DNA from 3 places in the Terrabacter sp. Soil811 genome. Region 2 is predicted to be linked to each of the others. Evidence: predicted binding sites of a transcription regulator. Region 2 holds the regulator's gene; each other region holds the start of a gene.

Region 1 (10,250 bases), 620 kb from region 2:
GCGTTCCGGCTCCCGTCCCTGACCCGGGCCCAGATCGACGGGGCGGTCGTCGTCCGTGGCGACGCCGAGATCCGCGAGCTGTGCGCGCGCGGCGACGCCGGGGTCGTCTTCGTCGGCCACCTCGGCAACTTCGACCTCGCCGCGGCCTGGTCCGCCGGCAGCCTCATGCCGGTGACGACCGTCGCCGAGCGGCTCAGGCCCGAAGAGGTCTTTCAGGAGTTCGTCGCGTTCCGGCGCAGCATCGACATGGACATCATCCCGCTCACCGGCGGGGACGACCCCTTTCACGGGCTCCTCGACGCGACACGGAGCGGCGGGAGGCTCATCGCCCTGGCTGCCGACCGCGACCTCACCAACGGCGGTGTCGAGGTCGACCTCCTCGGCCACCGCGCGCGGATGGCCAAGGGGCCGGCCGTCCTGTCGCTCATGACCGGTGCACCGCTCTTCGCGGCCCGGATCTGGTACGAACCCGCTCCCGCTGGCTCCGGCCTCGGCGGCCACCGCACGGTCATCGAGTTCAGCAACCGCCTCGTGCCCCGTGTCGAGGGCACGACGGCGGTCAAGGCGGCCGACCTCATCCAGCAGTGCGCCGACCACGTCGCCGTCGCGATCCGCGAGCACACGTCGAGCTGGCACATGCTCCAGCGGGTCTTCGTCGACGACCTCGACGCCCCTGCGGCGTCCTCGGACGCCGCCGCGCAGACCTCCGCGATGACCTCCGCGCAGCCGGCGCAGCCGACGACGGGACGCACGACGTGAGGATCGGGATCGTCTGCCCGTACTCGTTCGACGTCCCGGGCGGGGTGCAGTTCCACGTGCGCGACCTCGCCGAGCACCTCATCGGCCAGGGGCACGACGTGTCGGTGCTCGCGCCGGCCGACAGCGAGACCGAGCTGCCCGACTACGTCACGTCGGCCGGCCGGGCCACCGCCGTGCGCTACAACGGCTCCGTCGCCCGTCTCAACTTCGGCCCCGTCACGGCGTCCAAGGTCGGCAAGTGGCTCGACGCCGGCCAGTTCGACGTGCTCCACCTCCACGAGCCGGTCACCCCCAGTGTCAGCGTGCTCGCACTCATGGCGGCCGAGGGACCCATCGTCGCGACCTTCCACACCTCGATGCTGCGGTCGCGGACGATGCAGACGGCCTACCCGATCATCCGACCGAGCCTCGAGAAGATCGCCGGCCGCATCGCCGTGAGCGAGGACGCCCGCCGGACGGTCACGACCCACGTCGGCGGCGATGCGGTCGTCATCCCCAACGGCGTCTACGTCGACCGGTTCGCGAGCGCCCCGCGGCGCTCGGCGTGGATGGGCACGCCCGCATCGCCGACGATCGCCTTCCTCGGCCGAATGGGGGAGCCGCGCAAGGGACTCCCGGTGCTCGCGGCTGCCCTGCCCGAGATCCTCCGCTCGGTCCCGGGACTCCGCGTCCTCGTCGCCGGGCCCGGTGACCCCGAGGAGGTCACCGAGGGCTGGCCCCCCGAGGTCGTCGCCGCGTGCGAGTTCCTCGGCTCCGTCTCCGACGACGACAAGGCGTCGCTGCTCGCGTCGGTCGACGTCTACGTCGCGCCCAACACCGGGGGAGAGAGCTTCGGCATCATCCTCATCGAGGCGATGAGTGCCGGCGCCTGCGTCCTCGCCAGCGACCTCTCGGCGTTCTCCCGCGTGCTCGACGGCGGCACGGCCGGCGCGATGTTCGCCAACGAGCAGCCCGACGACCTCGCGCGCACGCTCGTCGACCTGCTCCGACGACCCGAGCGTCGTGCCGAGCTCGCCGCCGCCGGCCAGCACCGGGCCCGGCTCTTCGACTGGTCGGTCGTCGCCGACGAGATCCTCGCCGTCTACGAGACCGTCATCGAGGGCGTCGCGGCCGCGCACCTCGAGCCGCAGGGACGCTGGAACCGCTTCCTGCGCGGGGGTGCGCGGTGAGCGAGGTCCTCTCGTGGGTCTTCGCGATCCTCTTCGTCCTCGTCGTCATCGCCTGGTACCTCTCCTACACGGCGGCCCGCCTCGACCGGCTCCACGTCCGCCTCAGCGGCACCCTCGCCGCCCTCGACGCCCGGCTGGTCCGCCGGGCCGAGGCGGCCGTCGAGCTGGCCAACAGCGGGCTCCTCGACGGTGCGACCGCGCTCATCCTGGCCAACGCCGCGGCGGAGTCCCTCGAGGCACCGTCGGAGCACGGCGACGCCCGCGAGCTCGCCGAGAACGACCTCACCGAGGCCCTCGAGCTCGCCCTCACCCCGCAGGCCGTCAGCACGCTGCGTTCGACGGCCCTGGGGCAGGACGTGCTCGCCCGGCTCTCCTCGGCCTGCACGCGCGTGCAGCTGGCGCGGCGCTTCCACAACGACGCCGTCACCGACGTCCGCCGGGTGCGGCGCAAGTGGACCATCCGCATGTTCCACCTCGCGGGCTACACCCCGATGCCGCACACCATCGAGTTCAACGACGACTCGCCGGAGCACCTCGCCCTCGTGTGACCGGCCCCACGCGCAGGACCGCGGACCGCGTCGTCCGCACCTCTCGCGGGGGCCTACGCTTTGAGGCACACCGAACCCAGATCACGGGAAAGCAGGACATCGTGAGCACCACCCCGACCTCGGGCAGCACGCCCGCGGCTGACCAGCAGAGCGGCACGAGCCACACCGGCACGACGCGCGTGAAGCGCGGCATGGCCGAGATGCTCAAGGGCGGCGTCATCATGGACGTCGTCACGGCCGAGCAGGCCAAGATCGCCGAGGACGCCGGCGCCGTCGCCGTCATGGCCCTCGAGCGGGTCCCCGCCGACATCCGCGCCCAGGGCGGCGTGTCGCGCATGAGCGACCCCGACATGATCGACGGCATCATCGAGGCCGTCTCGATCCCCGTCATGGCCAAGGCCCGCATCGGCCACTTCGTCGAGGCGCAGGTGCTCCAGAGCCTCGGCGTCGACTACATCGACGAGTCCGAGGTGCTGACCCCGGCCGACTACGCCAACCACATCGACAAGTGGCAGTTCACCGTGCCCTTCGTCTGTGGTGCGACCAACCTCGGCGAGGCGCTGCGCCGCATCACCGAGGGCGCGGCGATGATCCGCTCCAAGGGTGAGGCCGGCACCGGTGACGTCTCCAACGCGACGACGCACATGCGCACCCTGCGCGCCGAGCTCAACCGCCTGCACTCGATGAGCCCCGACGAGCTCTACGTCGCGGCGAAGGAGCTCCAGGCTCCCTACGAGCTCGTCAAGGAGGTCGCCGAGGCCGGCAAGCTCCCCGTCGTGCTCTTCACGGCCGGTGGCATCGCGACGCCTGCCGACGCCGCGATGATGATGCAGCTCGGCGCCGAGGGTGTCTTCGTCGGCTCGGGCATCTTCAAGTCCGGCAACCCGGCCCAGCGCGCCGAGGCCATCGTCAAGGCGACGACCTTCCACGACGACCCCGACGTCATCGCCAAGGTCTCGCGTGGCCTCGGCGAGGCCATGGTCGGCATCAACGTCGACGAGATCCCCCAGCCGCACCGTCTCTCCGAGCGCGGTTGGTGACCTCCGCACTCCCAGCTCCACGCTGACGTATGCCGCCGTGCCCCACCGGGCGCGGCGGCATACGCCGTCCTGGGCCCGGTCGGTCCGGCACCGCGGGCCACCCTGACCCGCGTCGCGCAGACCCGAACACACCGAGAAGGTCACAACCCACCGGCGTCGGATCCCGTTGGGTTGTGACCTGCACGGTGTGTTGCGGGGCTCGGGGCTGGCACGATCGGGTGCGTGAGCGCCACCGGAGCGGACCTGTCGCGGACCTACTTCGAGCGGGTCGTCGAGCCCCTCGTGCGTGACCACTGGCCCGGGATGCCTTGTGCCGCAGCGCGTCTCGGGAGCGGGTCCGACGTCCTCGGGCTCGACGACGCGATGTCGCGCGACCACGACTGGGGCCTGAGGCTCAACCTCCTCGTCCCGGACGACGTCGTCATGGCCGTCGACGACCACCTCGCCGAGCAGCTGCCTGCGTCGTTCGCCGGCCACCCCACCCGGTTCGCGACGACGTGGGACCCGGCTGTGCGCCATCGGGTGCAGGTCGAGACGGCCCGCGACCTCGCCGTCTCGCGCCTCGGCGTCGACCCCACCCGCGACCTGACGGTGGCCGACTGGCTCTCCCTGACGGGCCAGGCCGTCCTCGAGGTCACCGGCGGAGCGGTCTTCGTCGACGACGTGGGCGAGCTGGCCGGCATACGCCAGCGCCTCGCGTGGTGTCCCGACGACGTCTGGCGCCACGTCGTCGCGACCGACTGGGTCCGGCTCGGGCAGGAGCTGCCCTTCGTCGGCCGGACGGGGGAGCGCGGCGACGACCTCGGCTCGCGTGTCGTCGCGGCGCGGCTGGCCGGGATCGCGATGCACCTGGGCCACCTGCTCGAGCGGCGCTGGCCGCCCTACGCCAAGTGGCTCGGCACGAGCTTCGCCCGGCTGCCCCGGTCCGCGGTCGCCCTCGAGCCGCTCGAACGGGCGGTGGCATCGCCCGACTGGCGGCAGCGGGAGGACGGTCTCATCGAGGCGCTGCGGGTGCTGGCCGTGGCCCAGGGCGAGGTCGGGCTGCCCACCGTCGCCGACCCCGTCGAGCCGTTCTGGGACCGGCCCTACCGCGGCGTGCGTGGCGCGGTGGTCGAGGTCCTCGAGGCCAGCGTCACCGACCCGGCCGTGCGGGCACTGCCCCGAGGAGTGGGCTCCGCCGAGCAGTGGAGCGACAACATCGACGTGCTGACGGACGCCCGTCGACGCCGGCCCACGCGATGACGGGCGCAGCACCATTGACCCGGCGGTGCGTCAGGTGACGGCGCCGCGCTCGGCGAACTCGGGACGCTCGAACTCGCGCCCGTCGAGGACCTCCTCGACGTGGACCGCGGCCTGCACCGCGTCCACGTGGGTGACGTAGAGCGGCGCGAAGCCGAGCCGGATGATGTCGGGCTCGCGGAAGTCCCCGATGACACCACGGGCGATGAGGGCCTGCACGACGGCGAACGCCTGGGGGTGGCGCAGGGACACCTGGGACCCGCGGCGCTCCGGCTCGCGCGGCGTCGCCAGCGGGAGGTCGATCCCGAGCGCGTCGAGGGCGTCGATGAAGGTGCCGGTCACGGAGAGCGACGCCGCGCGCACGTCGGCGGGAGAGAGGCCGTCGTAGGCCGTGAGCGCGGCCTCGAGGGCGAGCACCGAGAGCAGGGGCGGGGTCCCGACCCTGGCCCGGGTGATGCCGGGCGCGGGCTCGTAGTCCGGACGCATCTCGAAGGGGTGGGCGTGTCCCTGCCAGCCGGTGAGGGGCTGGTCGAAGTCGTCCTGGTGGCGGGTCGCGACGTAGAGGAAGGCGGGGGCGCCGGGGCCGCCGTTGAGGTACTTGTAGCCGCACCCGACCGCGAGGTCGGCGCCGCCCTCGTCGAGCTCGACCGCGATCACGCCGGCCGAGTGGCAGAGGTCCCAGCAGGCGAGGGCGCCGACGGCGTGGGCGGCCTCGGTCATCGCGCGCAGGTCCCAGAGCTCGCCCGTGCGGTAGTCGACGCTCGAGTAGGAGGCGAGCGCGAGGGCGTCACCGATCTCGGCGATGGCGGCCACGGCGTCGCGCGGGTGGACCCGGCGCACCTCGAGGCCGGCCAGCTCGGCCGCGGACTCGGTCATGTAGAGGTCGGTGGGGAAGGAGTCGGGGTCGGTGATGACGACGCGGCGGCCGGGCCGCAGCCGTCCGGCGCCGATGACCGCCTTGAAGAGGTTGACCGACGTCGAGTCGGTCACGACCACCTGCCCGGGAGCAGCACCGACGAGACGGCCGACGAGGTCGCCGACGCGGGTCTGCGCGCCCCACCAGTCGGCCTCGTTCCACGATCGGATCAAGCGCTCGCCCCACTGGCGGTGCATGACGTCGTCGATGACGGCCGGAACCGCGCTCGGCAGGGCGCCGAGCGAGTTGCCGTCGAGGTAGATGACGTCGTCGGGGAGGGTGAACAGGTCGCGGGTGCCCCGGAGCGGGGAGGCGGCATCGGCCTGCTCGGCGCGGGCGGTCAGGTCGTCGTGGGTGTGCACCGTCGTCATGGCCGCAACGTATCCGGTGGCATCGTGCCGATGTCAGGGCCGCCTCCGCGGACGTCTGGCATCCGAGACGGTTCTCGCAGCCCGACCCGTGGCGCGTCCGTCACGACGAGCGCTCTACGCTGACCCGGTGAGCACCATCAGCACGTTCCCCGGCACGACCGCCGACCCCGCCGCGGACCCCGCCGTGGACCCTGGCGCCGACCGTCGCGCCGAAGGCGTCGGCGTGCCGCGCATCGGCGTCCTCGCCGTCCAGGGCGACGTCCGCGAGCACCTCGCGGCCCTCACCGCGCTCGGCGCGCAGGGCGTCACGGTCCGGCGTCCCGCCGAGGTCGAGGCCATCGACGGCCTCGTCATCCCCGGCGGCGAGTCGACGGTCATGGACAAGCTCGTCCGCGCCTTCGACCTGCGGGAGCCCCTGCTGCGGCGCATCGCCGAGGGCATGCCCGCCTACGGCTCGTGCGCCGGGATGATCATGCTCGCCGACCGCATCGCCGACGCGCGTCCCGACCAGCAGACGCTCGGGGGTCTCGACATCACGGTGCGGCGCAACGCCTTCGGCCGTCAGGTCGACTCCTTCGAGCAGGACCTCGACTACGCCTGGGGCGACCCCTCGACGACCGGCACGGTGCACGCCGTCTTCATCCGCGCCCCATGGGTCGAGCAGGCCGGTCCGGGCGTCGAGGTCCTCGCCCGCGTCAGCGAGGGCCCGGCCGCCGGTAGGATCGTCGCGGTCCGGCAGGGCAACCTCATGGCCACGTCCTTCCACCCCGAGGTGGGGGCAGACCGCCGGATCCACGCCGAGTTCGTCTCGATCGTCAGAGAGCACCGACTCCAGCAGTCGGGTGCACGCCAGTCACCGGAACGCGAGGACACTGCATGAGCGGCCACTCCAAATGGGCCACCACGAAGCACCAGAAGGCGGCCAAGGACGCCAAGCGCGGCAAGCTCTTCGCCAAGCTCATCAAGAACATCGAGGTCGCGGCCCGTCAGGGTGGCGCCGACCCCACCGGCAACCCGACGCTCTACGACGCCATCCAGAAGGCCAAGAAGACGTCGGTGCCCAACGACAACATCGACCGCGCCGTCAAGCGCGCCTCGGGTGCCGAGGCGGGCGCGGCCGACTGGCAGACGATCATGTACGAGGGCTATGCCCCCAACGGTGTCGCCGTGCTCATCGAGTGCCTCACCGACAACCGCAACCGGGCTGCCGCCGAGGTGCGCACCGCGCTGACCCGCAACGGCGGCCAGCTCGCCGACCCGGGCTCGGTGTCCTACGTCTTCAACCGCAAGGGTGTCGTGACCGTCCTCAAGGACGCCGGCTCCGAGGACGACATCCTCGAAGTGGTGCTCGAGGCGGGTGCCGAGGAGGTCAACGACAACGGTGACACGTGGGAGATCATCTCCGAGGCCACCGACTTCGTCGCGGTCCGCAAGGCGATCCAGGATGCCGGCATCGACTACGAGTCGGCCGAGGCGTCGTTCGTCCCGAACCTCCAGGTCCCGCTCGACCTCGACGGCGCCAAGAAGATGATCCGCGTCATCGAGGCCCTCGAGGACAGCGACGACGTGCAGAACGTCTTCGCCAACGGCGACATCCCCGACGACGTCCTCGCGCAGCTCGACGACGACGAGGACTGACCGCGCCGAGGGCTCGTGCGCCCGAGGTTCGACGAGGAGGCACGCCGAGACCGGCGTGCCTCCCGTCCTTTCGGGGGAGGCCCGTTAGCGTTGTCCCGAACACCTGTTCGGATCGTCCAGAGCCCCACGCCCCAGGGAGGTATGCCGTGCGCGTCCTCGCGGTCGACCCCGGGCTCACCCGCTGCGGCGTCGGCGTGGTCGACGGAGTCCCGGGGCGCAAGCTGTCGCTCGTCGAGGTCGGGGTCATCCGCACCCCGTCCGGCGACCCGACCCCGAAGCGCCTCGTCGCCGTCGAGGACGAGATGCGGCAGTGGTTCGCGCGGCACCGTCCCGAGGCCGTGGCCATCGAGCGCGTCTTCGCCGACACCAACGTCTCCACCGTGATGGGCACCGCTCAGGTGACCGGGATCGTCATGATCATGGCCGAGCGGCTCGGCCTGCCCGTCACCCTCCACACACCCACCGAGGTCAAGGCCGCGGTCAGCGGCAGCGGACGCGCCGACAAGGCGCAGGTGACGACGATGGTGACCCGGCTCCTCGGGCTCGACACCCCGCCCAAGCCCGCCGACGCCGCCGACGCGCTCGCCCTCGCGATCTGCCACGTGTGGCGCGGAGGCACGCAGAGCCGGCTCGAGGAAGCGCGGCTCGAGGTGCTCGCGCGCACGGGCAACCGGGGGAGCGGCATACCCCGCCGGGTCCCACCGGGAGCCGCCCCACCGCTGCAGCGGCTGCGCGCCGCGACCACCCAGCCCACCCGCACCGGCCAGACCGCCCGACCCCACCCTGGAGCCCAGCCCCGATGATCGCCTCGCTCTCCGGCACCGTCCTCAAGGTCGGCCTCGACTCGGTCGTGGTCGGCGTCGGCGGTGTCGGCATGCTCGTCCACACCACTCCGGCCACGGCGACGTCCGTGCGCCTGGGCCAGCCCACCGAGCTCGCCACCAGTCTCGTCGTGCGCGAGGACTCGCTGACGCTCTACGGCTTCGCCACCGACGACGAGAAGCACGTCTTCGAGACCGTCCAGACCGTCTCGGGGGTCGGGCCCCGCCTCGCGCTGGCCGTGCTCGCGGTCCACTCGCCCGACGCCGTCCGGGTCGCGCTGGGCACGGGCGACCTCGTCGCGCTGACCAAGGTCCCGGGCATCGGCAAGAAGGGCGCTGAGCGGATGGTCCTCGAGCTCAAGGACAAGCTCGGCGCCCTGCCGGGCTCGGCCGGCCAGAGCGACCACGTCCACCTCGACGCCGGCGAGGCGTGGCGCGAGCAGGTCCGGGAGGCGCTCGTCGGACTCGGGTGGACCGTGCGCCAGGCCGACGACGCGCTCGACAAGATCGCTCCCCTCGCGGCCGACGGCGCCGGGGTGTCGGCACTGTTGCGGGCCGCCCTGCAGGAGCTCGGCCGATGAGCGTCGACCGCTCCTGGGAGCTCGACACCGGGGCCGAGCCGGACGTCTGGGACGACGGCTCCTTCGACGCGACGGCGCGCATCGTCGACGCGGCCGGCGACACCGACGAGCGACAGGTCGAGGCCGCGCTGCGTCCCAAGCGACTCGACGACTTCCCCGGACAGACCCGGGTCCGCGACCAGCTGGGGCTCGTCCTCAAGGCCGCCAAGCGTCGTGGCACGCCGCCCGACCACGTGCTGCTCTCCGGCCCGCCCGGCCTCGGCAAGACCACCCTGGCGATGATCGTCGCCGGCGAGCTCGAGCAGCCGATCCGCATCACGTCCGGGCCCGCGATCCAGCACGCCGGCGACCTCGCGTCGGTGCTCTCGTCGCTCGCCGAGGGGGAGGTGCTCTTCCTCGACGAGATCCACCGGATGTCGCGCTCGGCCGAGGAGATGCTCTACCTCGCGATGGAGGACTTCCGGGTCGACGTCATCATCGGCAAGGGTCCCGGCGCGACGGCCATCCCGCTCGAGCTGCCGCCCTTCACCGTCGTCGGTGCGACGACGCGTGCCGGGCTGCTGCCCGCGCCGCTGCGCGACCGCTTCGGCTTCACGGGTCACCTCGACTACTACGCCGCGGCCGACCTCGTGACGATCCTGCACCGTTCGGCACGCCTGCTCGGCCTCGACGCCGACGAGGACGGCATCCGCGAGATCGCCCTGCGGTCGCGTGGCACGCCGCGCATCGCCAACCGCCTGCTGCGCCGGGTCCGCGACTGGGCCCAGGTGCACGGCGAGGACCGCGTCACCCACTCCGCGTCGCGTCAGGCGCTCGAGCTGTTCGACGTCGACCAGCGCGGCCTGGACCGCCTCGACCGAGCCGTGCTGGAGGCGCTCTGCCGCCGCTTCAACGGCGGGCCCGTAGGCCTTTCGACCCTCGCCGTCGCCGTGGGCGAGGAGCCCGACACCGTCGAGACGGTCGCCGAGCCCTACCTCGTGCGCGAGGGCTTCATGGTCCGCACCCCCCGTGGCCGGGCCGCCTCGAGCCTCGCCTGGGAGCACCTGGGCCTGACCCCACCGCACGACTCGCAGGCCCTCTGGACCGCCACCCTGCCCATCGACGAGGCCGGCGGCGCGCGATTCGACGCCTGAGGCCGGGCCCGGCGTGGTCGCGCGTCCCGCACCGA
Region 2 (10,250 bases):
CCGAGCTGCGCGAGTGGGTCGGTGGAGTCCTGGGCGGTCTCGGCACCGACCTCGTGTCGCTCGACGCGGTGCACCAACGCCCCTGGTCGACGGTGTGGCGCGGTGTCACATCCGACGGCGCCACCTACTGGGCCAAGCAGAACTGCCCGCACCAGTCGTTCGAAGCGGCCCTGCTCGTCGTGCTCGACCGCCTGTCGCCGCACCGGGTCGTCCCGGTCGCCGCGGCCGACGTCGAGCGTGGCCTGCACCTCGTGCCCGACCAGGGGCCGGTCTTTTCTCTGACGGTCGCGGACGACGACGTCGACGCCTGGTGCCGGGTCGCCGCCGAGGCGATGCACCTCCAGCGCGAGCTCGTCGGCCACGAGGCGGACCTCCTCGGCGCGGGCATCACGGCCCTGCCTCCGGCCGAGTCGGCGGCCTACGTCGAGGCGAGGGTCGCGTCCCTGACGGCCCTGGCCCCGGACGACCCGCGCCGCATGGCCGACGACGTCGCGCACCGGTTGCGTGCGCTGCTGCCGGCGGTCACGGCGTGGGCCGACGACGTGGGGGGTCTCGGCCTGCGGGAGAGCCTCGTGCACAACGACCTCCACGCCAGCAACGTCTTCGCGACGGCGCACGGGATGCGCTTCTTCGACTTCGGTGATGCCGTGCTCGCGCACCCGCTGTCCGCGCTCTTCGTCCCGCTCAACGTGCTGCTCCACCGCTTCGGCGCCACCCCGGACGACCGTCGGCTGAGGCGGGTGGCGGACGCCGCGCTCGAGGTCTGGGGCGACGTCGTCCCGGTCGCTGCACTGCGCTCGGCCCTGCCGTCCGCGCTGCGGCTCGGGCGGCTCGGGCGCGCCGAGTCGTGGCTCCGGGTCACCGCGACCCTGACGCCGGAGGAGGCGGTCGAGCACGGCGACGCCGGCACGTGGTGGCTCGGCGCTCTCGGTGACGAGCCGCCGCTGTCCTGAAGGCTATTCGGCCACCGATCGAGCCGAACGCGCCTCGGCGCCATCGGCCTCGCGCAGGTCCCACAGCTCCTTGGTCTGCACGCCCCAGTAGGCGGCGAAGAGCACGATGATGATGACCTCGGCGATGAGGATCAGGTGGTCGAAGCCGCGCACCGTCAGGGCCGCCAGCACCGTCGCTCCCAGGGCGACGGCCAGGGCGACCGCGATCGCGATGTAGATGCGCTTGTAGACCGTTCCGCTCGCGCCGGTGCCACCGGCGGTGCCCTGGTGGCGCTCCTCGGCGCGCAGCGCGCTGAAGCCCATGACGGCGATCACCCCGGCCACCATGGTGCCCGCGGCTATGCCGTGGCTCAGTGCGATGAACCGGTCGCGCAGCACGAGGAAGAGGGTGAGCTCCGCGAGCAGCACCAGACCGCAGACGGCCGAGACGACCGCCGAGCGCACCGTGGGCCGGTCGGACGGGTCGCGCGTCATCGCGCCGCGCCTGAGCCAGGCGGCCACGAGGGCCGCGAGGACGGCGACGACGACGAGGGACCAGATGTTGTTGCGCACGGCCGCGGCGATCTCGGCCGGGGTCTGGGTGTACGCGTTCGGCCCGCACCGCCCGTCCGGCACCGTCGGGACCATGGCGACGACGAAGGCCATGAAGCCCGAGAAGTTGAGCAGCACGTCCTCCTCGGGCGAGTGCCCCTTGTAGGCGATGAGGCTGGCCCCGAGCGCGCACAGCGAGCCGACGAAGACGGTCCGCGCCGGCGTGTAGTAGTACGCGCTGATCGAGCCGAGCCAGCACGAGTGGTCGGTCTCCCACCACCACTGGTAGCCGACCGAGAGGAGCAGCATGAGGAGCAGGGCGATCATCGCGCCGCGCAGGTAGCGGTAGGTGAAGACGACGTCGCGGGTGCGGCCGGGTGCCGTGGCGGTCTCCTTCGCAGGACTCACGAGTCAGAGTCTCGCGCCGTCGCGTCCGATACGCCTCCCGGACGCGACGATGCCGCCGGCGCGGAGGGCGCCGACGGCATACGTCGTCGGGTGGGGGAGCGGGGCGACGTCAGAGCCGGCGCAGGACCGCCGTGACCTTGCCGAGGATCGTCGCGTGGTCGCCGTCGATGGGCGAGAAGTCGGGGTTGTGCGGCATGAGCCACACGTGCCCGTCGGTGCGCTTGAACGTCTTGACCGTCGCCTCGTTGTCGAGCATCGCGGCCACGACGTCGCCGTTCTCGGCGTGCTGCTGCTGGCGCACGACGACCCAGTCACCGTCGCAGATCGCGGCCTCGACCATCGAGTCGCCGTTGACCTTGAGCAGGAAGAGGTCACCCTCGCCGACGAGCTGCCGCGGCAGCGGGAAGACGTCCTCGACGACCTCCTCGGCCGTGATCGGCACGCCCGCCGCGATCTGGCCGAGCACCGGGACGTAGGACGCCTCGGGGCGGGCGTCGCCCGAGTCGGTCTCGGTGTCGTAGTGGTCGCCCCGCGGACGCGGCGCGGTCGGGTCACCGCCGCGGTAGCCGAGCTCCTCGGCCTTCGCATCGGGCGAGACGACCTCGAGGGCCCGCGGCCGGTTGGGGTCGCGGCGCAGGTAGCCCTTGGCGACCAGGGCATTGAGCTGGTGGGAGACGCTCGACGGGCTGGCGAGGCCGACGGCGTCGCCGATCTCGCGCATGCTCGGCGGGTAGCCGCGCCGGTCGACGGAGTTGCGGATGACCTCGAGCACCCGCCGCTGGCGGACGGTGAGACCGTCGCCGGTCTCGCGATCGGGAAGCTCGGTCACGCCCATGGTGTCCCCTTCGTCGGCTCGTCAGTCCGCGTCGTGACGCTGGGTGTGCGGCCAGTGTCAGTGGTGGCTGGTGAGGTCTGTGGTGTGAGGAAAGACTACGCAGTTCGAACACAGTTGCCAAACACCTGTTCGATGCGTGTCTCGACTTCATCGAACATACGTGCTACAACTCGTACAGACGTTCTATCGAACACGTGTTCGCCAGATCAGGAGCAAGGGGAGGTCACCATGAGCGCCATCGTCCTCGAGGCCGTTCGTCAGCCGCACACCGAGGAGCCCGCGCGGTCGCAGCCGACCGGTCGGCCCCGTCTCGTCCTCGTCCCCACCGGGCCGGAGGCCGCTCGTGCGGTGCGTGCCGCGAGGCCGCCGATGCGCCTGACGCGTTTCGGTCGCCTCGTCGTGACGCTCCTCGTCGCGGGCGTCGTCTCCCTCCTCGGCGTCGGACTCGCCGGTCAGCTCGCGTCGGCCACGGGCGAGCCGCGCACGATCACGGTCCGGTCCGGCCAGACCCTGTCGGGCATCGCCGCCCGCGAGCTGCCTGAGCTGACCGCGGCCGAGGGTGTCGTCGAGCTGCAGATCGCCAACGCGCTCAGCACCACCTCGATCCACGCCGGCCAGCAGCTCGTCGTCCCGGGTCGCTGACCCGGGGCCTCCTGGGCCGGCCGGGGACGTATGCCGTGTGTCCGGCTGCGCCCGTCCCGGCCCTTCCGATCCGCCGCGTTGGCTCCACCTTCAGCGGCTGGCGGTAGCGGCGCTTCGACCCCGCCGTTCCTGCCCCGGACGCCGCACCCCTGACGGGGGTGCGGCGTCCTGCTGTGCCCGCACCTGCCGTTCCCGACCCCTGTGGATGACGGGCTCGAGTCCTCGGACGCCTTGCCTAGCGTGGCTGTCCTCGGAAGGGAGCAGGGGATGCGCTACGACGTGGACACCGACGCGCTGCGCGACGACGCCGCCTCGGTCGGCGAGGTGCTCGCGCGGGTGCAGCGGCTGAGGATCGGCGACGAGCTGCGGCCACTCGGTGGGGCGATCCCCGGTGGTCGTGTCGCCGGCGGGCTCGGCCAGGTCGCTGCGGCGTGGGAGGCGCGGCTGGCCGGGACCCGCTGGGAGCTGCGCGAGCTGGGCCGCTGCCTCGCCACGGCCGCCGACACCTACGACGCCGTCGAGCAGGCGTCCCGGCAGGCCCTGCGGTCGTCGTCGTCCGGCGGCACCCCATGAGACCTGGTGTGGCGGGTGCCGGTGCTCCGCTGACCATGACCGTCGCCGACGTCCGGGCCTGCCGACCGCAGTCCCTGCTCGAGGTGGGCCGGCGCCTCGAGGAGCATCGCCTCCGGGTCCTCGGACTCGCGGAGCTCGTGCTGTGGCGTCGCTCCGCCGCGCCGCGCTGGTCGGGCGCGGCCTCCTCGGCGGCCGCCGACCGCTACGGCCTCGTCGTCGCCGGCCTCGGACGGCTCGCGGGGAGCATCGCGGTGACCGGTCACGCGGTCGGGCACGCCGCGGCACGTCTGCAGTCGGCGCTCGAGCTCGTCGGTCGCGCCGACCGTCGGGCCGCCGACGAGGGCGCCTGGGTCGACGGCGAGGGTCGGCTCTTCCTTCCCGTGCGGGCGTCGCTCGGAGACCTTGCCGGCGAGGCGCACCGGGCACGGCTCGACGAGCTGTTGAGGGTCGAGGTGCACGCCTGTCTGGCGCGGGCCCGACAGGCCGCGAGCCAGACCGACGACGAGCTGTGGCGAGGGCTGCTGACCGCTGCCCGTGGCGCGACGGCGTCTCCGGGGACTGCCGCGCAGCTGGTCCCGCAGCTGCCACCTCCGCCGGCGGGACCTTCGACGAGTGCCGGGGTCGGCCGTCAGGTGTTCGCCTCGGCCGCCTGGTGGCGGTCCCTGACCGACGAGGAGCGACGCCGCGCCATCCGTGAGCGGCCGGACTGGGTGGGTCGTCGCGACGGGGTGCCGGCCGCAGCTCGCCACGAGGCCAACCTCGTCCTGCTCGGCCGAGCGGAGCAGGCTGCCTGGACCCGCGAGCGGGAGGCGCAGCGGGCGGCGTCTGCGAGCAATGCCGCCGAACGCACCCGTTCGGCCGAGCACGTGGCGGCCCTGCAGGCGGTGCGCGACGTGCTCGGGCGTCGCGACGGTGGACCCCGGCGTCTGCTCCTCGTCGACGCGAACGGACCCGACGTCAAGGCGGCCGTCGCGATCGGCGACGTCGACCGGGCCGAGCACGTCGTCACGTTCGTCGGCGGCCTGTCGACCATGGTCGGGGCCGATCTCCGGCGCTACGACGACACCTTCGTGCGGATGCGTTCGGAGGCCAAGGCGGTGGCGCAGGGTGAGGACGTCGCACTCGTGACGTGGATGGGCTACGACGCGCCGCAGGTCCACGAGATCATCACGTCGGTCGACCGGAACGTCCTCAACGGCAAGCTGGCCCGCGACAACGCCGGCGCGCTGGCCGACTTCGTGACCGGTGTCGAGGCCTCCCGTGACCGTCCGGCCCACCAGACGGTCTGGGCCCACTCCTACGGCGGCACTCTCGCCGGCCAGGCCTCGCTTCGCACGAGTGCGATCGACGACGTCGCCGTCTTCGGTGCGCCCGGCCTGCCGTTCTCGGACGTGGCGCACACCGCCCTCAAACCCGGCTCCCTCAACGTCCTCGGCGCGGTCGGGGACGATGTGTTCGCCTACGGCTGGATGGTGCACGGCACGGCGCCGGCGGACGTCGTGGGCGCGAGCCGGCTCTCGACCTTCGCCCTCAAGCAGACCGGGACCGGCTGCAACCACTGGCTCCACCCACGATCCGACTTCGTCGACGTCCGTCGCACCTCCGCCGGTCACTCCGACTACCTCCGGGCCGGCACCGACAGCGCGCGCAACCTCGTCGCCGTGGCGGCCGGTCGTCCCGACCTGCGGGTCTTCCAGGGCATCGACGAGAGGGCGTGCACGACGACCGGACCGAGCCTCGGGACCGACCCCCTGCGCTGGCCGAGGCTCGTCCCGTGACCTCGTTCGACGACGACCCGACCCGCTTGTTCAACGGGATGGCCGGGTCCGCCCGACGCGACCGCCTCGTCGCGTGGGCGTGCGGGTGGCTCGCGGTGCTCCAGGCTCTGCCCTACGTCGCGGTCGGCTGGATCACCGACGGCGGGACGGCTGCCGGCGACGGTGCCCTGGACGCGTTGTCGCCCACTGCGCTGCTGGGCGTCGTCGGCTTCGGCGTCGTCCTGGCGGTTGCGCTGTCCCGGCCGGGGATGCAACCGCTCGTCGACGCAGGCGTGGAGGTCGACGACACGGGCGGCCCCCTCCTGCCGACGCGCCCGACAGGCCCGACGTGGACGACCGGGTCCGTCGTGCCGCGGTTGCGGTGGGCCGCCTTCGCGGCTCTGGCCGAGGCGGCGACCTTCGCCGGAGCCGCCCTGCTCGTGAGCGCCGAGAGCTCAGGAGCCTTCTCCGTCGGGGACGCTCTCGACGACGGTTCCGCCCTCGGGGCCTACGTCGCCACGGTCGTGCAGGTGCTCCTCATGGATGTCAGGGCACCGACAGCGTTTCTCGTCGCGCTCGTCGTCCTCGCCCGGGCGCGACGTCCGGTCAGTCGCCGCCGGGACCGTCGTGCTCGTCCCGACGGGGGAGCTCGGCCGGCAGCTCGAACCACACGTCCGTACCCGGACCGTCCACCGAGCTGATCCCGATCGACCCACCGTGAGCCTCGATGATGCGCTTGACCGTGGCCAGGCCGATGCCGCTGCCGTCGACGGACGTCTCGACGCGGTTGAAGAGGCCGAAGACCCGCTCACGGTCGGCGGCCGAGATGCCGATCCCGTTGTCGCGCACCGAGAGACGCCACGAGCCGTCGATCCGCACCGCCGAGATCTCCACGACGGGCGCGACGCCGGGGCGGGCGTACTTCACCGCGTTGGACACGAGGTTGAGCAGCACCGAGTAGAGCTGCTGCCCGTCTGCGGGCAGGGTCGGCAGTGCCCCCGTCGTGACGGTCGCCGACCGTGCGGTGAGCGTCGGGTCGAGGTCCTCGAGCACCGAGGAGAGCACGTCGTCGAGGTCGGTGTCGCTGCGGTGCAGCTCGGCGCCGACGCGGGCGTGGGCGAGGATCTGCTCGATCATCCCGGCCATGCGCGTGGCGGAGCGAAAGGCCGTGGCGACGAGGCGTTCGGACCACTCGTCCTCGGCGACCGCGGGCTGCTGGCCGAGCATCTCGGTGCTCGCCATGATCGCGGTGAGTGGCGTGCGCAGGTCGTGGCTCACCTGTCCGGCGAAGACCGACAGGGCCTCGTTGGACCGGTGGAGCTCGTCCCTCGTCTCGGTGAGCGCCGCGAGCGAGTCCTCCAGCTCCCGGGTGCGCAGGCGCAGCTCGAGGACGTCGACGACGCGCTCGGCGATGGCGACGAGGGCCTCCTCCTGTGCTTCGTCGAGCGCGCGTGGCTGGGAGTCGAAGACACAGAGGCGACCGATGATGACGCCGTCCGGCGTGGTCAGTGGCGCTGACGCGTAGAAACGGACGGTCCCGAGGACGCCCGTCACGAAAGGGTTCTCGCGGAACCGGGCGTCGAGGCTGGCATCGGGCACGACGACGCGATCGGTGTGCTCGAGCACCGCGGCGCACATCGAGTCCTCGCGGGCACAGATGGCGGCGGCGAAGCCGGTCGTGGCGATCTGCTGCTGGTGGGTCGCGGTGATGAGGTTGATCGCAGCCCGGGGGACGGCGCACACCTGCGCCGCGATGTCGACGAGGGCCTGCAGCTCGCGCTCGGGAGCGTTGCCGAGCACGTCATAGCCCGCCAGCGCGTCCTCGCGTCGCCGGGTCGGGTCGAGGACGTCCGCTGATGATGTCCGGTTTGTCACGATGGGAAGACTCTGTCATGACGGCGTGCGGGGCAAGCACCCGGGCCTGCCGCGTCACGTTCTCGGCATCACCGAAGTCATACAAGAGCTCTTGTGCAAAAGCCGGTGCCCGCCCGAGGCTGGGTGCATGCCACGACGCACCGCCTCCGAGCGCCATGCCGCCACGAGCCCCGCCTCCACCGACACGCTCGGCAGCGAGACGGGCAACGCCCTGCTCGACGTGCTCACCGCCTTCCACCATCCGACCCGCCGCTGGCTGTGCGAGCTGCTGGCCGTCGAGGGCCCCGCGACCGTCGGTCAGCTGGCACGGCGCACCGGCCTGGCGGTCGGATCGGTGAGCCACCACCTCGGCACGCTGCACCGTTACGGCTTCGTCGAGCCGGCGCCCGAGCTGGCCCGAGACACCCGGGAGAGCTGGTGGCGCAGTCGTCCCCGACAGCTCTCGTGGGACGCGACCGACTACGGCGAGGGGACCGTCGCGCGGCGGATCGCCGGGGCGGCTGAGGCCGAGAACTTCCGGCACCACGTGCGCGCGGTCCAGCGGTGGCTCGCGGAGGGCGGCGAGTCGGCACCGGCCGAGGTGCGGCACGCGTCGGTGGCGACCGACACCCTGGCGGCCGCCACCGTCGACCAGATGGGCGAGCTGAGCCGTCGGCTCACTGCGCTCGTCGTCGAGTGGAGCGAGGAGTGCCGCGCCGACGTGGAGGTCCACCCCGACGCCGAGCGTCTGCCGGTCCGGGTCTCGGCGCGCGTCTTCCCGAGCGGACCGGTGAAGCCGTGAGCGCCGGCACCGGGCCGGCGCGGGTCTCGGCGTCCCCACCCGCCACCGAGCCGTCCCTCATCGGCGCTGCGCCACCGCCCGTCACCCGCGACCGGATGGTCCAGGCCTGGGTGGGCGCGATGGCGCTGTCGTGGTTCGGCGACGCCGTGTGGACCGTGGCGCTGGCCTGGACCGCCGTGCACACCTTGTCGCCGACCATGGCGGGCGTGGTTCTGGGCGCCGAGACGCTGCCGCAGGCCGTCTTCGTCCTCCTCGGCGGGGTCATCGCCGACAGGTGGGACACCCGGCGCATTCTCGTCACCGGACGGCTCGTCCAGGCGGCGGTCCTGCTCGGCGGCGCAGCCGCGTGGGCCGCCGGGGTCAGGGGCGCACCTCTCCTCGTCACGATGGGTGTCCTGCTCGGGACCGCCACCGGGCTCACGCTGCCGGCCGGGGCGACGCTCGCCCGCCAGCTCGTGCGCCCTGAAGACCTCGCGACCGTGAGTGGCTGGAACCAGATCGGCGGCCGCGTCGCGCGCCTGCTGGGTGCGCCCGTGGGAGGTGTCGCGGTCGCGGCGATCGGCCCTGCCGGGGCCATGCTGGCGAATGCCGTCACCTTCGCCGCGATCGCCGCCGTCCTCGCGGGCGTGGTGCGCCCGCGCTACCGGATGCCCCGGCTGCCCCACGCGTCGTGGACGGCCAGCCTGAGGGACGGGGCGGCATACCTGCGCGGGGACGAGTCGGCCCGACTGCTCGTCCTCGGGCTCGCGGCCCTCAACGTCTTCGTGTCGCCGGTCATCGCCCTCGGGATCGCCCTGCGGGTCAGCAGCTCCGGCTGGGGGCCGGGCTGGCTCGGCGCCGCCGAGGCGGCGTTCGCCGTGGGGGCGATCTCCGGCAGCGTCGTCGGCATCCGGTGGCGGGTGGCCCGCCCGGCTCGCGCCGGCTTTGCCGCCCTCGTCGGGCAGGGTGTCTGCATCGCGGGCACCGGGGTCGGCTCGCGCGCCGTCCTGTCGGCGTCGATGCTCCTCATCGGGGTCGCGGCGGGTGCAGCGTCGGTGTGGCTCTCGGGGACGTACCAGCGCACCATCGCGCCGAGCCACCTCGGGCGCGTCTCGTCGGTCTCGAGCCTCGGCGACATGGCGCTGGTGCCGCTCGCGATCCCGGCCTTCGGTGCGCTCGCGGCGGGCACCTCGGTCCTCACGGCCGCCGTCGTCTACGGCGCGGCGATGTCGGTGCTCTGCCTGTGGTTCGCGACCCGACCCGGCATCGCGCGGCTGAGCTGAGCGACGGGCGCGTGCTCTGCCCTCCCGGAACGTCTTTCCTCGTCTTCGTCGAATGCCTACCCGCACGCTCCGACGAGGGCTACCGTCGAAGGGCCGGCCCGCGAGTGGGCCACGAGGTGGGAGGCACGTCATGAGCCTGAAGGACTCGCTCTGCGCCGTCGAACTCTTCTGCGAGCTGCCCGACGACCTCGTCGAAGAGGTGATCGCGCGCGGCTCCACGGTGAAGGTGGGCCCCGGCGTACCCGTCGTCAAGCAGGGCGACCGGGGCGCCGGCATGGTGATGCTGCTCGAGGGGACGGCCGACGTCGACGTCGACGGCCGAGGAGTCGGCTCGCTGTCGAAGGGTGACTACTTCGGTGAGATGTCGCTCATCGACGGGTCGGGGCGCACGGCCACGGTCACGAGTGGCCCCGACGGACTCAGTGCCTTCCGGCTCTCGCCCGCCGCGTTCACCGACCTCATCGACCAGCACCCGCACACCGCCGTCCTGCTGCTGAAGGGGCTCGTCACCCGCGTGCGCCAGCTCGAGGTGCAGCTCGGCGAGGCCGCGGCTCGCTGACCGACGGCGCCACCCGACCCCGCGCACCGGGCCGGGTCTCACGGCCGTGGTGCCCGGAGGGGCCCGATCGTCGC
Region 3 (10,250 bases), on a different contig from region 2:
ATGCGCACGAGGTCGCCGATGCTCACGGCCTCCTCGATGAGCGCCGTCATCAGGCGTGGGGTCGACACCGCGACGTCGACGCCCCACGACTCGTCGAACATCCACTCGTTCTTGGGGTTGTTGACGCGCGCGACGGTGCGCGGGACGCCGAACTCGGTCTTGGCGAGCAGCGAGAGCACGAGGTTGGCCTTGTCGTCACCGGTGGCGGCGACGCAGACGTCGGACTCCTCGAGCCGGGCCTCCTCGAGGGCGGCGAGCTCGCAGGCGTCGGCCAGCAGCCACGACGCCTCGGGCACGCGCGAGGCCTGGACGTCGTCGGCGTCCTTGTCGATGAGCAGCACCTGGTGCCCGTTGCCGAGCAGCTCACGGGCGATGGAGCGGCCGACGCTTCCGGCTCCGGCGATGACGACGCGCATGGGGTTGTTTTCTCCTGTGCCGGTCAGTGGGCGGCCGGGGCCTGGTCGCAGAGCCGCTCGACGCGAGCGAGGTCGTCGCGCGGGACGGTGAGGTGCACGAGGTCGCCCTGCTGGACGACCATGTCGGGCCGGGGGAGCGTGCCCTCGCCGAGCCGGGTGACGTAGGCGACGCGGGCGCCGGTCTGCTCCTCGAGGTCGGTGAGGTGCCGGCCGACCCAACCCTCGGCGAGGGGGACCTCGGCGATGACGATCTTGCCGCTCGGGTCGGTCAGCTCGGGCACGGCGCCCTGCGGCAGCAGCCGCTGGATCATCTGGTCGGCGGTCCAGCGCACCGTCGCGACGGTCGGGATGCCGAGGCGCTGGTAGACCATGGCGCGCTGCGGGTCGTAGATGCGGGCGGCGACGTGCTCGACGCCGAACGTCTCGCGCGCCACGCGGGCGGCGAGGATGTTGGAGTTGTCACCGCTGCTGACGGCCGCGAACGCGTAGGCCTCGCGGATGCCGGCGGCGATGAGGGTGTCGCGGTCGAAACCGATGCCCGTGACCGTCTGGCCCTCGAAGGAGGTGCCCAGCCGGCGGAACGCGGAGGCGTCCGCGTCGATGATGGCGACGTCGTGGCCGTTGCGGCCCAGGGTGCGGGCGAGGGTCGACCCGACGCGGCCGCATCCCATGATGACGAAGTGCACGGACGCGACGCTACACCGTGACGCCGTCGCCCAGTCTGCAGGCCGCGCGGGCTGGACCGGGGAGCGAAACGGTCGGGACGGCATACGTTCTCGGGGTCGTGTCCACGACGTCCCGAGTGGGTCAGTGCGGGGAGCTGATCCGTCATACAGTTGCGTCGTGCCCGGTACCGGTTCGCTGTTCAAGCGCCTCCTCCTCGGTCGCGCGATGCGCAGCGACAAGCTCGGGGAGACCTTGCTGCCCAAGCGCCTCGCGCTGCCCATCTTCGCGAGCGACGCCCTCTCGTCCGTGGCCTACGCGCCCGACGAGATCCTGCTCATGCTCGGTCTGGCGGGCGGCGCCTTCGTCGCAACGCACAGCTGGCAGGTCACCGTCGCGGTCGTCCTCGTCATGGTCGTCGTGGTGGCGTCGTACCGCCAGAACGTGCACGCCTACCCCTCGGGTGGCGGCGACTACGAGGTCGCGACCGTCAACCTCGGCCCACGGGCCGGCCTCACCGTCGCCAGCGCCCTTCTCGTCGACTACGTCCTCACCGTCGCCGTGTCGATCTCGTCGGGTGTGCAGAACGCCGCCACGGTGCTCGGGTTCGTGCGCGGGCACGAGGTCATCGTCGCGGTGGCTCTCATCGCCTTCCTCACGGCGATGAACCTGCGCGGGGTGCGCGAGTCGGGCAAGGCCTTCGCCGTGCCGGTCTACGCCTTCATGCTCGCCATCATCGGCATGGGCATCTACGGCTTCATCCAGCACTTCACGGGCTCCCTGACCCCGGCGGAGAGCGCCGGCCTGACCCTGAAGCCCGAGGAGGGGCAGGGTCTCACCGGTCTGGCCGCGGCGTTCCTCCTGCTCCGCGCCTTCTCGTCCGGGTGTGCGGCCCTGACCGGCGTCGAGGCGATCAGCAACGGTGTGCCCGCCTTCAAGAAGCCCAAGAGCGCCAACGCCGCGACGACCCTGCTGCTCATGGGCACGCTGTCGGTCGTCATGCTCGGCTCGATCATCGCGCTGAGCCAGTGGACCGGCGTCAAGATCGCCGACAACCCGGGCGCCCAGCTGCTGCGCGACGGGCAGCCTGTCGGCGACTCGTACATCCAGCACACCGCGATCGGCCAGCTCGCCGAGTCGGTGTTCGCGAACTTCCCGATCGGTGTCGTCTTCGTCTCGATCGTCACCGGCCTGATCCTCGTCCTCGCGGCGAACACGGCGTTCAACGGCTTCCCGGTGCTCGGCTCGATCCTCGCCCGCGACGGCTACCTGCCCCGGCAGATGCACACCCGCGGCGACCGGCTGGCCTTCAGCAACGGCATCCTCATCCTCGCCGGTGCGGCCATCGTCCTCGTCATCGTCTTCAAGGCCGAGGTCACGGCTCTCATCCAGCTCTACATCGTCGGGGTGTTCGTCTCGTTCACCACCTCGCAGGTGGGCATGGTCCGGCACTGGACGCGCCACCTCAGGCTCGAGCGCAACCCCAAGGAGCGGGCCCGGATGCAGCGCTCGCGCGTCATCAACGCCGTCGGCGCGGCGATGTCGGCGACGGTGCTCATCGTCGTGCTCCTGACGAAGTTCCAGGCCGGGGCGAAGTACGCCATCCTCGCGATGGTCGTCCTCTTCGTCCTCATGCTCGGGATCAAGAAGCACTACAACCGGGTGCGCGACGAGCTGGCCATCGACTGGGACGTCGAGCGGCCGATGCTACCGAGCCACGTGCACGCGATCGTCTGCATCTCCAAGGTGCACAAGCCGACGATGCGCGCGCTGGCCTACGCCCGGGCGAGCCGGCCGTCCTACCTCGAGGCCGTGACGGTCGACGTCGACCCCGACGAGACGCAGGCGCTGCTCGACGAGTGGGACAAGCGCGAGATCCCGGTGCCGCTCAAGGTGCTGTCCTCGCCGTACCGCCAGATCACCAAGCCGATCCTCGACTACGTCCGGTCGATCCGCAGCGGCAACCCGCGCGACATCGTCACGGTCTACCTGCCGGAGTACGTCCTCGGGAAGTGGTGGGAGCAGGTGCTGCACAACCAGAGCGCGTTGCGCCTCAAGGCCCGGCTGCTCTTCACACCAGGTGTCATGGTCGTCAGCGTCCCGTGGCAGCTGCAGTCCTCCGAGGGCGCCGAGCGCGACTGGATCGACGAGCCCCCGATCAGCGGCTCGGTGCGCGGTGGAGCGCTGTGAGCGGTCGCCAGAACCGCGAGCGGGCCGCCGGTGGCGAGTCTCTCGTCGGGAGGGAGTGGACCGTCGAGGTCGGACCCGTCGCCCACGGCGGCCACTGCGTGGCCCGTCACGAGGGTCAGGTCGTCTTCGTGCGCCACACGCTGCCCGGTGAGCGCGTCGTCGCACGCGTCACCGAGGGCCGCGTCGGTGACAGCTTCGTGCGCGCCGACGCCGTCGAGGTGCTCGAGGCCGCGCCTGGTCGTGTGACCGCACCGTGCCCGTATGCCGCCCCGGGCCTCTGTGGTGGCTGCGACTTCCAGCACGCGTCCCTCGACACCCAGCGGGCGCTCAAGGGTGCCGTCGTGCGGGAACAGTTCGCGCGCGTTGCCGGCCTCGACGTCGATGTCGTCGTCCAGCCGGTGCCGGGCGACGAGGAAGGGCTGCGCTGGCGCACCCGGGTCGAGTTCGCCGTCGACGGTGCCGGCCGAGCGGGTCTGCGCGGACACCGGTCGAGCGACATCGTTCCCGTCGAGGACTGCCTCATCGCCACGCGGGCGGTCATCGACTCCGGCGTGCTCGACACCGAGTGGCCGGACGTCGAGTCGGTCGACGTCATCGATGCCGTGCACCCCGACGAGCCGGTGCTCGTGCCGCTGCCTGCGCCCGAGGGTGGGAGTGGTGGCGGCGGAGGCCTCGTCGGCGAGCTGGCCCGCGACGGGGACTGGGAGGGCGAGTACGTCGTCTCGGCCCGGGGCTTCTGGCAGGTGCACCCGGGCGCGGCCACGACGTTCCTGTCACGCGTGTCGACGCTGCTCGGGGCGGAGCCGGGGGACCGCGTCCTCGACCTCTTCGCGGGCTCGGGTCTCTTCACGATGCGGCTCGGTGAGCTCGTCGCGCCGGACGGATTCGTCCTCGGCGTCGAGGGTGATCGCCGAGCGGTCGAGAACGGCGAGTCCAACACCGAGCACCTCGAGAACGTCGAGTGGCGCGCCAACCGTGTCGACCGTGAGCTGCGGTCGCTCGTCGGACAGGGCGTCACGGCAGACCTCGTGGTGCTCGACCCGCCCCGGACGGGTGCCGGCAAGGACGTCATGGCCCTGGTGGCCGGGATGGGGCCCCGACGCGTCGTCTACGTCGCGTGCGACCCCGCAGCCCTGGCCCGCGACGTCAAGGCGGCTGTGACCCACGGCTACGGCCTCGTCTCGCTCGAGGCCTGGGACGCCTTCCCGATGACCCACCACGTCGAGTGCATCGCCGTGCTCGAGCCGCAAGATGGGTCGACGAGCGCCTGAGCTCTTCCAACGCGCAGCACCTCAGCCCGGGGGTGGTCACGTCCGCGCCGCGGGGCGAGCACCGGGCGAGGAGGATCTCGGCGGCACGCGCGGCACGCGCGGCGGGTCTGGGCGGGTCCTGCGTCAGTGCATGACGGCGAGGCCGTCGACACCGGACGCCTTCGTGGACGTCGTGCGGATGACGACGGAGCCGGTGCGGGTGACCGTCTGAAGGGGCAGCCAGCGGATCTGGCGGTACACAGTCGTAGCACTGTAGAGACTGACGCGTCCCAGCCTGACTCCGGCGTGGTAGACGTCGACCGCTCCGCAGGTGGGACAGGTCGTCACCACGATCGCGACGCGGCGCGCCTGCACCGAGGTGCGGGTCAGCGACACCCCGGTGCTGGTCGCACGGGAGACGGTGCCGTACGCGTAGGCGCTGCCTGCGCCGCGGGTCCACCCCGCCGAGGCGGCCAGGGCACGGTCGTCGAGCACGACCGATGTGCACCGTTCGCCGCTCCATGCGCTGAGGTTGCCGGCAGAGTCGCGGGCCCGGGCGCTGAAGCAGTACTGCTTCCCGGCTGTCAGTGTCGTCGACACGTTCGTGCCGTGCACTGCACGCCACGCTGTCGGGTAGGTCAACGCGGCGAAGCCTGCGTTCCAGGGCGCCGCGCGGTAGCGGATCTCCACTGAGCCGAGGCCAGAGCCGCCGGAGTCGCTGGCCGTCCAGGCCAGCTTGAGTGCCGTGGTCGTCAGCACCGACGGCAGGGCGCCGAGAGCGACGGTGGGCACGGTGACGTCGACGGACCAGGTCGTTCGCGCGATCGCGGACTGCTGACCGCTCGGGTCCGTCACGCGGACTGCGCTCGAGTGCTGCCCCGTCCGCAGTGCAGCCAGTGACCACACCGGCGAGCACGGAGCCCAGGCGGCTCCGTCGAGCTGGCACTCGCGCCGCAGGCCACCCGGGGCGTCGTCAGGGTCGGTGGCGCCGACGGTCAGGTTCGCGGTCGACGTCGTCCAGGCGGGGGCCGCGAGGGAGGCCGACGGAGCGGCCGAGGTAGGGACCAGCCACGACACGGACGAGCCGCCCGGAAGCTGCCGGGCGAGTTTCGGGGTCGCCGAGCGCAGGTCGAACAGCCGGGTGGTGGGCGGGTCGCCGTAGGGTGCTCCGGTCACGGCAAGAAACTGCCCTGTGGGGTCCCACGAGAGGTCCGTGGCGCCGGCGTGGGTCCCGACGAGGGTGGACGCGCCCCCGCTGAGCGTGGTGACGCGGATTTCGCCCGAGCCGCCCCAGCCGGTGAGGGCGTACGCCACGCGCCCGGAGCGCGAGACGGCCAGTGCCGCTGCCCCGGCCGTTCCGGGGATCGGAGTCCGGGATCCCGACACAGGGTTGACCCGCACCAGTCCCGCCTCGGAGTCTGTCGTGGCGACCAAGGCCGCACCGTCCGGGGTCCACGCAGGTCTGGACAGACCCGCGGAGGCGGGCACGACCGTGGCTGGACCACCGGTGACGGGGACAGTGACGAGTGAGGCTGCACGGTTCTGGCTGCCGGAGTAGCCCGGCCTGAGCAGCACCACCGTGGAGCCGTCTGGGCTCACATCCGGGTCGCGGTCGGCGACGAGCGAGTCGGACGTCAGGATCCTGACGCCGTCACCGGACGATCCCAGCACCCTGACGGAGCCGGCGTACGGGCCCTCGGAAACGACGATCCTGTCTCGGGTGGGCGAGACGGCGACACCGTCCGTTGAACTCCGCCCACTGCCCAGCATGCCGCCGTTGGTGACGCCGCCATCAGCGTCGTAGGCGCGAATCCCGTTCGCCGTCGTGACGAGGAGCCACCGCGACGCCACCGTCAGCGGGACCGGCTCGGACGCCACCTGACGCCCGTCCGTGGTGAGCAGCACGACGCGTAGCGCGTGGGCTCCGGTCACGAGCGAGGAGATCGTGGTGCGACCGGTGGTGCCGCCCGGCACCGTCTGCAGGGCCAGAGGGGTGCCGCTTCCGAGGTCCTCGATGCGCCATCCCCTGATCAGACTCTGGCTCAGCGTCGTCGGGGCCGTCCAGGAGAGGTCCAGCCGCCCGGGCGATGCCGATCCGGCCACCGCCTGGGGTCCTGAGTAGGTGGATGGCTGCTGGCCCACGACCGTCCCCAGCTCCCACTCGCCGACGTCGCTCGACATGACAAGGACGCCGTTGCCCTCCACCGAAGCCGCGGGTCCCGCCGCATAGCTGACGGTGACCGTGCACTCAGATCCAGACGAAAGGGTCAGGCCCTCGCAGGTGGAGCCGGACACGGTCAGCGGGGCTGACGTGGACATCGCCGAGTCCACGATCCGAGCTGCGCCCAGCGACAGGGGCTCAGTGCCGGTGTTCGTGACCGTCACCGGTGTCGTGGTCGAGTCGCCCGGGGCGGCCGTCACCACGGTCAGTGCAGAAGTGGCCAGCGCGTGGGTGGCTTCCGGCGTGTGCCAGCGCAGCTCAGCGCGCAGCCGGTGTCCGTTTCCGCAGTCGAGACTCGCATCCACGCTGATGGAGGCGTAGAGGCCGTCCACGGAACGCGCCGCCCGCGACACCGTCGCGGTTCCGCCAGGCGCCGCGCCTCCCGCGCCGCTCCCGCAGAAGTCACCGGACATGGCCCGCATCTTCAGCATGCCCTCCGCGTCCCCGACGGTGTACGTGCCATCGGCGACGTCAGCAGGGAGCACCAGTGCCTTACGCCAGGATCCCGCGGAGAACGAGATGCCGTTGTCCCAGCCCTGTGTCAGGGCCGGCGTGCTCGAGGCGGTCGCCACCACCGTCGAGCGCTGTGTGTCGTCGCCGCCGGCGGCCTCGTCCCACACCAGTGTCAGAGACACGCGGTTCGGGTCATACGGTCCCGCCCACACGGGGACCCGAGCAGTGACCGGAGCTGACTCGGCGCTGTCCCCGGCCGAGTTGCGGGCCGTGACCATGTAGGTGACCTCGACGTCGACGGGGGCACTGCGGTCGGCGTAGCTCCACATGGTCGACGTCGTGGCCGTGGGCACCACCCAGTCGGCGTCATAGCCGGGGCCGCGCCGGTGGACGACGTACGTCGTCGGCACGCCGCCCGTCTGGGTGGAGCCTCGGTACCAGTTCAGCATCACACCATCGACGCCGACCGACGAGCTCAGTCCCCACGGGGGCTCGGGAAGCGCCGGGGCTGCCGAGGCGATCGCCGTCGTCGTGAACAGGGTGGCCACACTGACCACCAACGCCATGAGGCAGGCCAACGGGCCCCGCATCCGTGCACCCAACGCTGTCTCCGGTGAGTCAAGCGGCAGCGGGCCGGCCGGCGGCAGCCCCCTGGCCGCGCGTGGACACTATAGGCGGCACATCAGCCTGACCGGTCGGGACCGCGCACTCACCCTCACGTGGGTGGTCAGTCCGGGCAGAGGGCACTGTCGGTGGATCGTACTAGTGTTCGAACATGGAGATGGGGAGCGCCGGCGAGAGCAGCGAGGTCGCTGCGGGTGGCGTGCTGTCGTTCCTGACACAGATCCCCGCTGACGTCTTCGACGCGCTGCCACCGGTGGCCCAGGCGGCAGTCGTGGCACGTGTGGTGCCAGAGCGCCTGCGCAGTCTCGACACGGCGAGCGCCGAGGCGGTCCTTGCTGTCGCGCAGCGCGCGATGAACGTCCTCGGCGCCGTTCAGGACCTCGCGCTCGCGGCCTGCGTTCGACGCGAGGAGCTCGACTTCGCCGATCTGGACGGTGAATGGGGTGACGGCTCGGAGTGGCGGCCCTCGTCGGTGAAGATCGTGGCCTCCAGCGTCGCGCCCGTCCTGTGCTCGACGCCGCGCGGCGCCGAGTCGCGGGTCGCCGACGCGCTCTGCCTCGTCGAGGACCTCCCACGCACCTTGGCAGCCGCACTCGGCGGGCGGCTCACCCAACGGCAGACGGGCGTCGTGGCGGACCGAGCGGGACTTGTCGCGGTTGATGCTCGCCCGGCCTTCGATGCCGTCGTGATGGAGACCGGGGTGGAGTCGCTGACGCCCGCCCGGCTGCGACGCCAGTGCGAGCGTGCCGCCATGGCGATCGACCCGGACGCCGTTCATCGTCGGGCGGAGCACGGTCTGCGTGACCGCTTCGTGCGGGTGGAGCCGGGACTCGACCCGGGCACGACGTGGTGGAAGGCGTCGCTGCCGGCGGGGGACTCGATGCAGGCCTGGGGCGCCGTCGATGAGCTGGCCCACGAGTACGTGCGTGCCGACCCGGCCCGGTCGATCGACCAGGCGCGGGCGGACGCCTTCCTCGACCTGCTGCTCGGGAGCGCCCAGGTGTCCACCACCGTCGAGCTGGTCGTGCCCACCTTCACCGTTCCCTCGACGGACGACCAGTGGAGCGTTGCCCTCCGAGGTCCATACGACGCCGGGGCCGTTCCCTCCGCCGTGCCGGTGGACGTGTGGCCGGGCGGCCCGTCTGGTCGGCAGGCCCAGCCATCTGCCCCCAACGCGTTCGACGACGCCGACGCAGCCCCGGATGCCGAGGCCGGTGCTCGCGCTGACGCCGATGCAGCCCCAGATGCCGATGCCGGCGCCGGCGATCTGGCGTACATCACCGGTCCCCGGCTCACGCCGGAGCATGCGATCGGGTCCGAGCTCTTCGGGTCCGAGCTGTTCGGGTGCGAGCCCGGGTCGCGCGTCGGCTTCAACGAGGACCTGTCCGCTGTCGGGGCGTGGCACGCGCACGATTCAGCGCTTGCGGTGGCCGACACCAGGTCAGCCAAGGTGACGACGAGCCCCGATCAACGTGTTGGCAGACGATGGCGACGACCGCGGCTCGGCGTCCGGCATCCGCGGTTCGGCTGGATGCTCTCGGACGTGCTGGCAGAGGTGCTGTCCGACCCTGACGTCGTGCTGCGCGTGACCCGGGCCGACGCGTTGACCGGCGTCACGGTCGCCCGCGACCCCGCGATCTACCGGCCCAACGCTGCTCTGGCACAACGCGTTCGGGACCGCGACCGCACGTGTCGGTTCCCGGGGTGCGGTGTCGCCGCGCGCCGGTGCGACCTCGATCATGTCGTGCGCTTCCCCGACGGCCCGACCACCGAGGACAACCTCGTCTGCCTGTGCCGGACCCACCACGGTTTCAAGCACCACGCCGGCTGGACGCTGACGTCGGAAGCCGACGGCACATGCACGTGGAGCTCGCCGACCGGACGCTCCTATGTGACGCACCCAGCAGACGTCAGGCTCGACGCTGCCTGAGGTGGACTCGTGGCCCCTAGGATCTCGACGGTCGCGAAGGCTCGCAGCGTCCATTTTGTGTCTCCCAGCTGGCCGTCTGCGGACCTGGCGACGAAGGGGTGCGCACGTCACGAAAGGATGGGGGTCATGTCGTTCAGCTATCCCGTGGCCGTGAAGTTCTCCGAGATCGATCTCGCCGGCGTCGTCTTCAACTCCCACTACCTGACGTGGTGCGAGGACGCGAAGATGGCCTTCCTCGACCGCCTCGGCTACGGGCCCTACCGCTTCGCCGACGAGCACCGGCTCGCCCTCGTCCGGCACGCGGAGATCGACTGGACCGCGAGCCTCAAGCCGCTCGACCATGCCGACATCCGCGTGGTCGTCGACCGGATCGGCACGTCGTCGTTCACCCTTCGACACGAGATCTGGCGCCGGGGCGAGCACCCTCTCCTCACGGCCACGTGCGTCATCACCTACGTCTGGTTCGACACCGAGGCCGGCGCGAAGGCCGAGCTCGATCCCCA

Evidence for each region. Region 2 encodes LexA, which represses DNA repair genes until DNA is damaged. Its sites were predicted from a motif close to TCGAACANNTGTTCGA; they were not measured.
Region 1: a site for LexA is predicted at 7,776-7,791, ahead of ruvC (crossover junction endodeoxyribonuclease RuvC). Genes of this name have one in related genera too.
Region 3: a site for LexA is predicted at 7,951-7,966, ahead of ASH01_RS21225 (HNH endonuclease signature motif containing protein). Genes of this name have one in related genera too.

What each region holds. Positions count from the first base shown of each region.
Region 1 is NZ_LMSX01000008.1:980,172-990,421, reverse strand. Features, by position in the region: gene ASH01_RS14995 (phosphatidylinositol mannoside acyltransferase) at 1-759, shown strand, start outside; gene ASH01_RS14990 (glycosyltransferase family 4 protein) at 756-1,928, shown strand; gene ASH01_RS14985 (hypothetical protein) at 1,925-2,476, shown strand; gene pdxS (pyridoxal 5'-phosphate synthase lyase subunit PdxS) at 2,578-3,516, shown strand; gene ASH01_RS14975 (DUF4037 domain-containing protein) at 3,739-4,758, shown strand; gene kynU (kynureninase) at 4,789-6,042, opposite strand; gene pdxT (pyridoxal 5'-phosphate synthase glutaminase subunit PdxT) at 6,227-6,922, shown strand; gene ASH01_RS14960 (YebC/PmpR family DNA-binding transcriptional regulator) at 6,919-7,680, shown strand; gene ruvC (crossover junction endodeoxyribonuclease RuvC) at 7,827-8,483, shown strand; gene ruvA (Holliday junction branch migration protein RuvA) at 8,480-9,082, shown strand; gene ruvB (Holliday junction branch migration DNA helicase RuvB) at 9,079-10,215, shown strand.
Region 2 is NZ_LMSX01000008.1:359,677-369,926, forward strand. Features, by position in the region: gene ASH01_RS12190 (phosphotransferase) at 1-953, shown strand, start outside; gene ASH01_RS12195 (hypothetical protein) at 957-1,892, opposite strand; gene lexA (transcriptional repressor LexA) at 2,002-2,727, opposite strand; gene ASH01_RS12205 (LysM peptidoglycan-binding domain-containing protein) at 2,956-3,369, shown strand; gene ASH01_RS12210 (hypothetical protein) at 3,637-3,942, shown strand; gene ASH01_RS12215 (alpha/beta hydrolase) at 3,978-5,720, shown strand; gene ASH01_RS22510 (hypothetical protein) at 5,717-6,400, shown strand; gene ASH01_RS12220 (sensor histidine kinase) at 6,306-7,574, opposite strand; gene ASH01_RS12225 (winged helix-turn-helix domain-containing protein) at 7,702-8,355, shown strand; gene ASH01_RS12230 (MFS transporter) at 8,352-9,617, shown strand; gene ASH01_RS12235 (Crp/Fnr family transcriptional regulator) at 9,748-10,176, shown strand.
Region 3 is NZ_LMSX01000013.1:34,758-45,007, reverse strand. Features, by position in the region: gene ASH01_RS21250 (potassium channel family protein) at 1-416, opposite strand, end outside; gene ASH01_RS21245 (potassium channel family protein) at 440-1,102, opposite strand; gene ASH01_RS21240 (APC family permease) at 1,308-3,269, shown strand; gene ASH01_RS21235 (class I SAM-dependent RNA methyltransferase) at 3,266-4,540, shown strand; gene ASH01_RS21230 (hypothetical protein) at 4,664-7,741, opposite strand; gene ASH01_RS21225 (HNH endonuclease signature motif containing protein) at 7,969-9,747, shown strand; gene ASH01_RS21220 (acyl-CoA thioesterase) at 9,874-10,250, shown strand, end outside.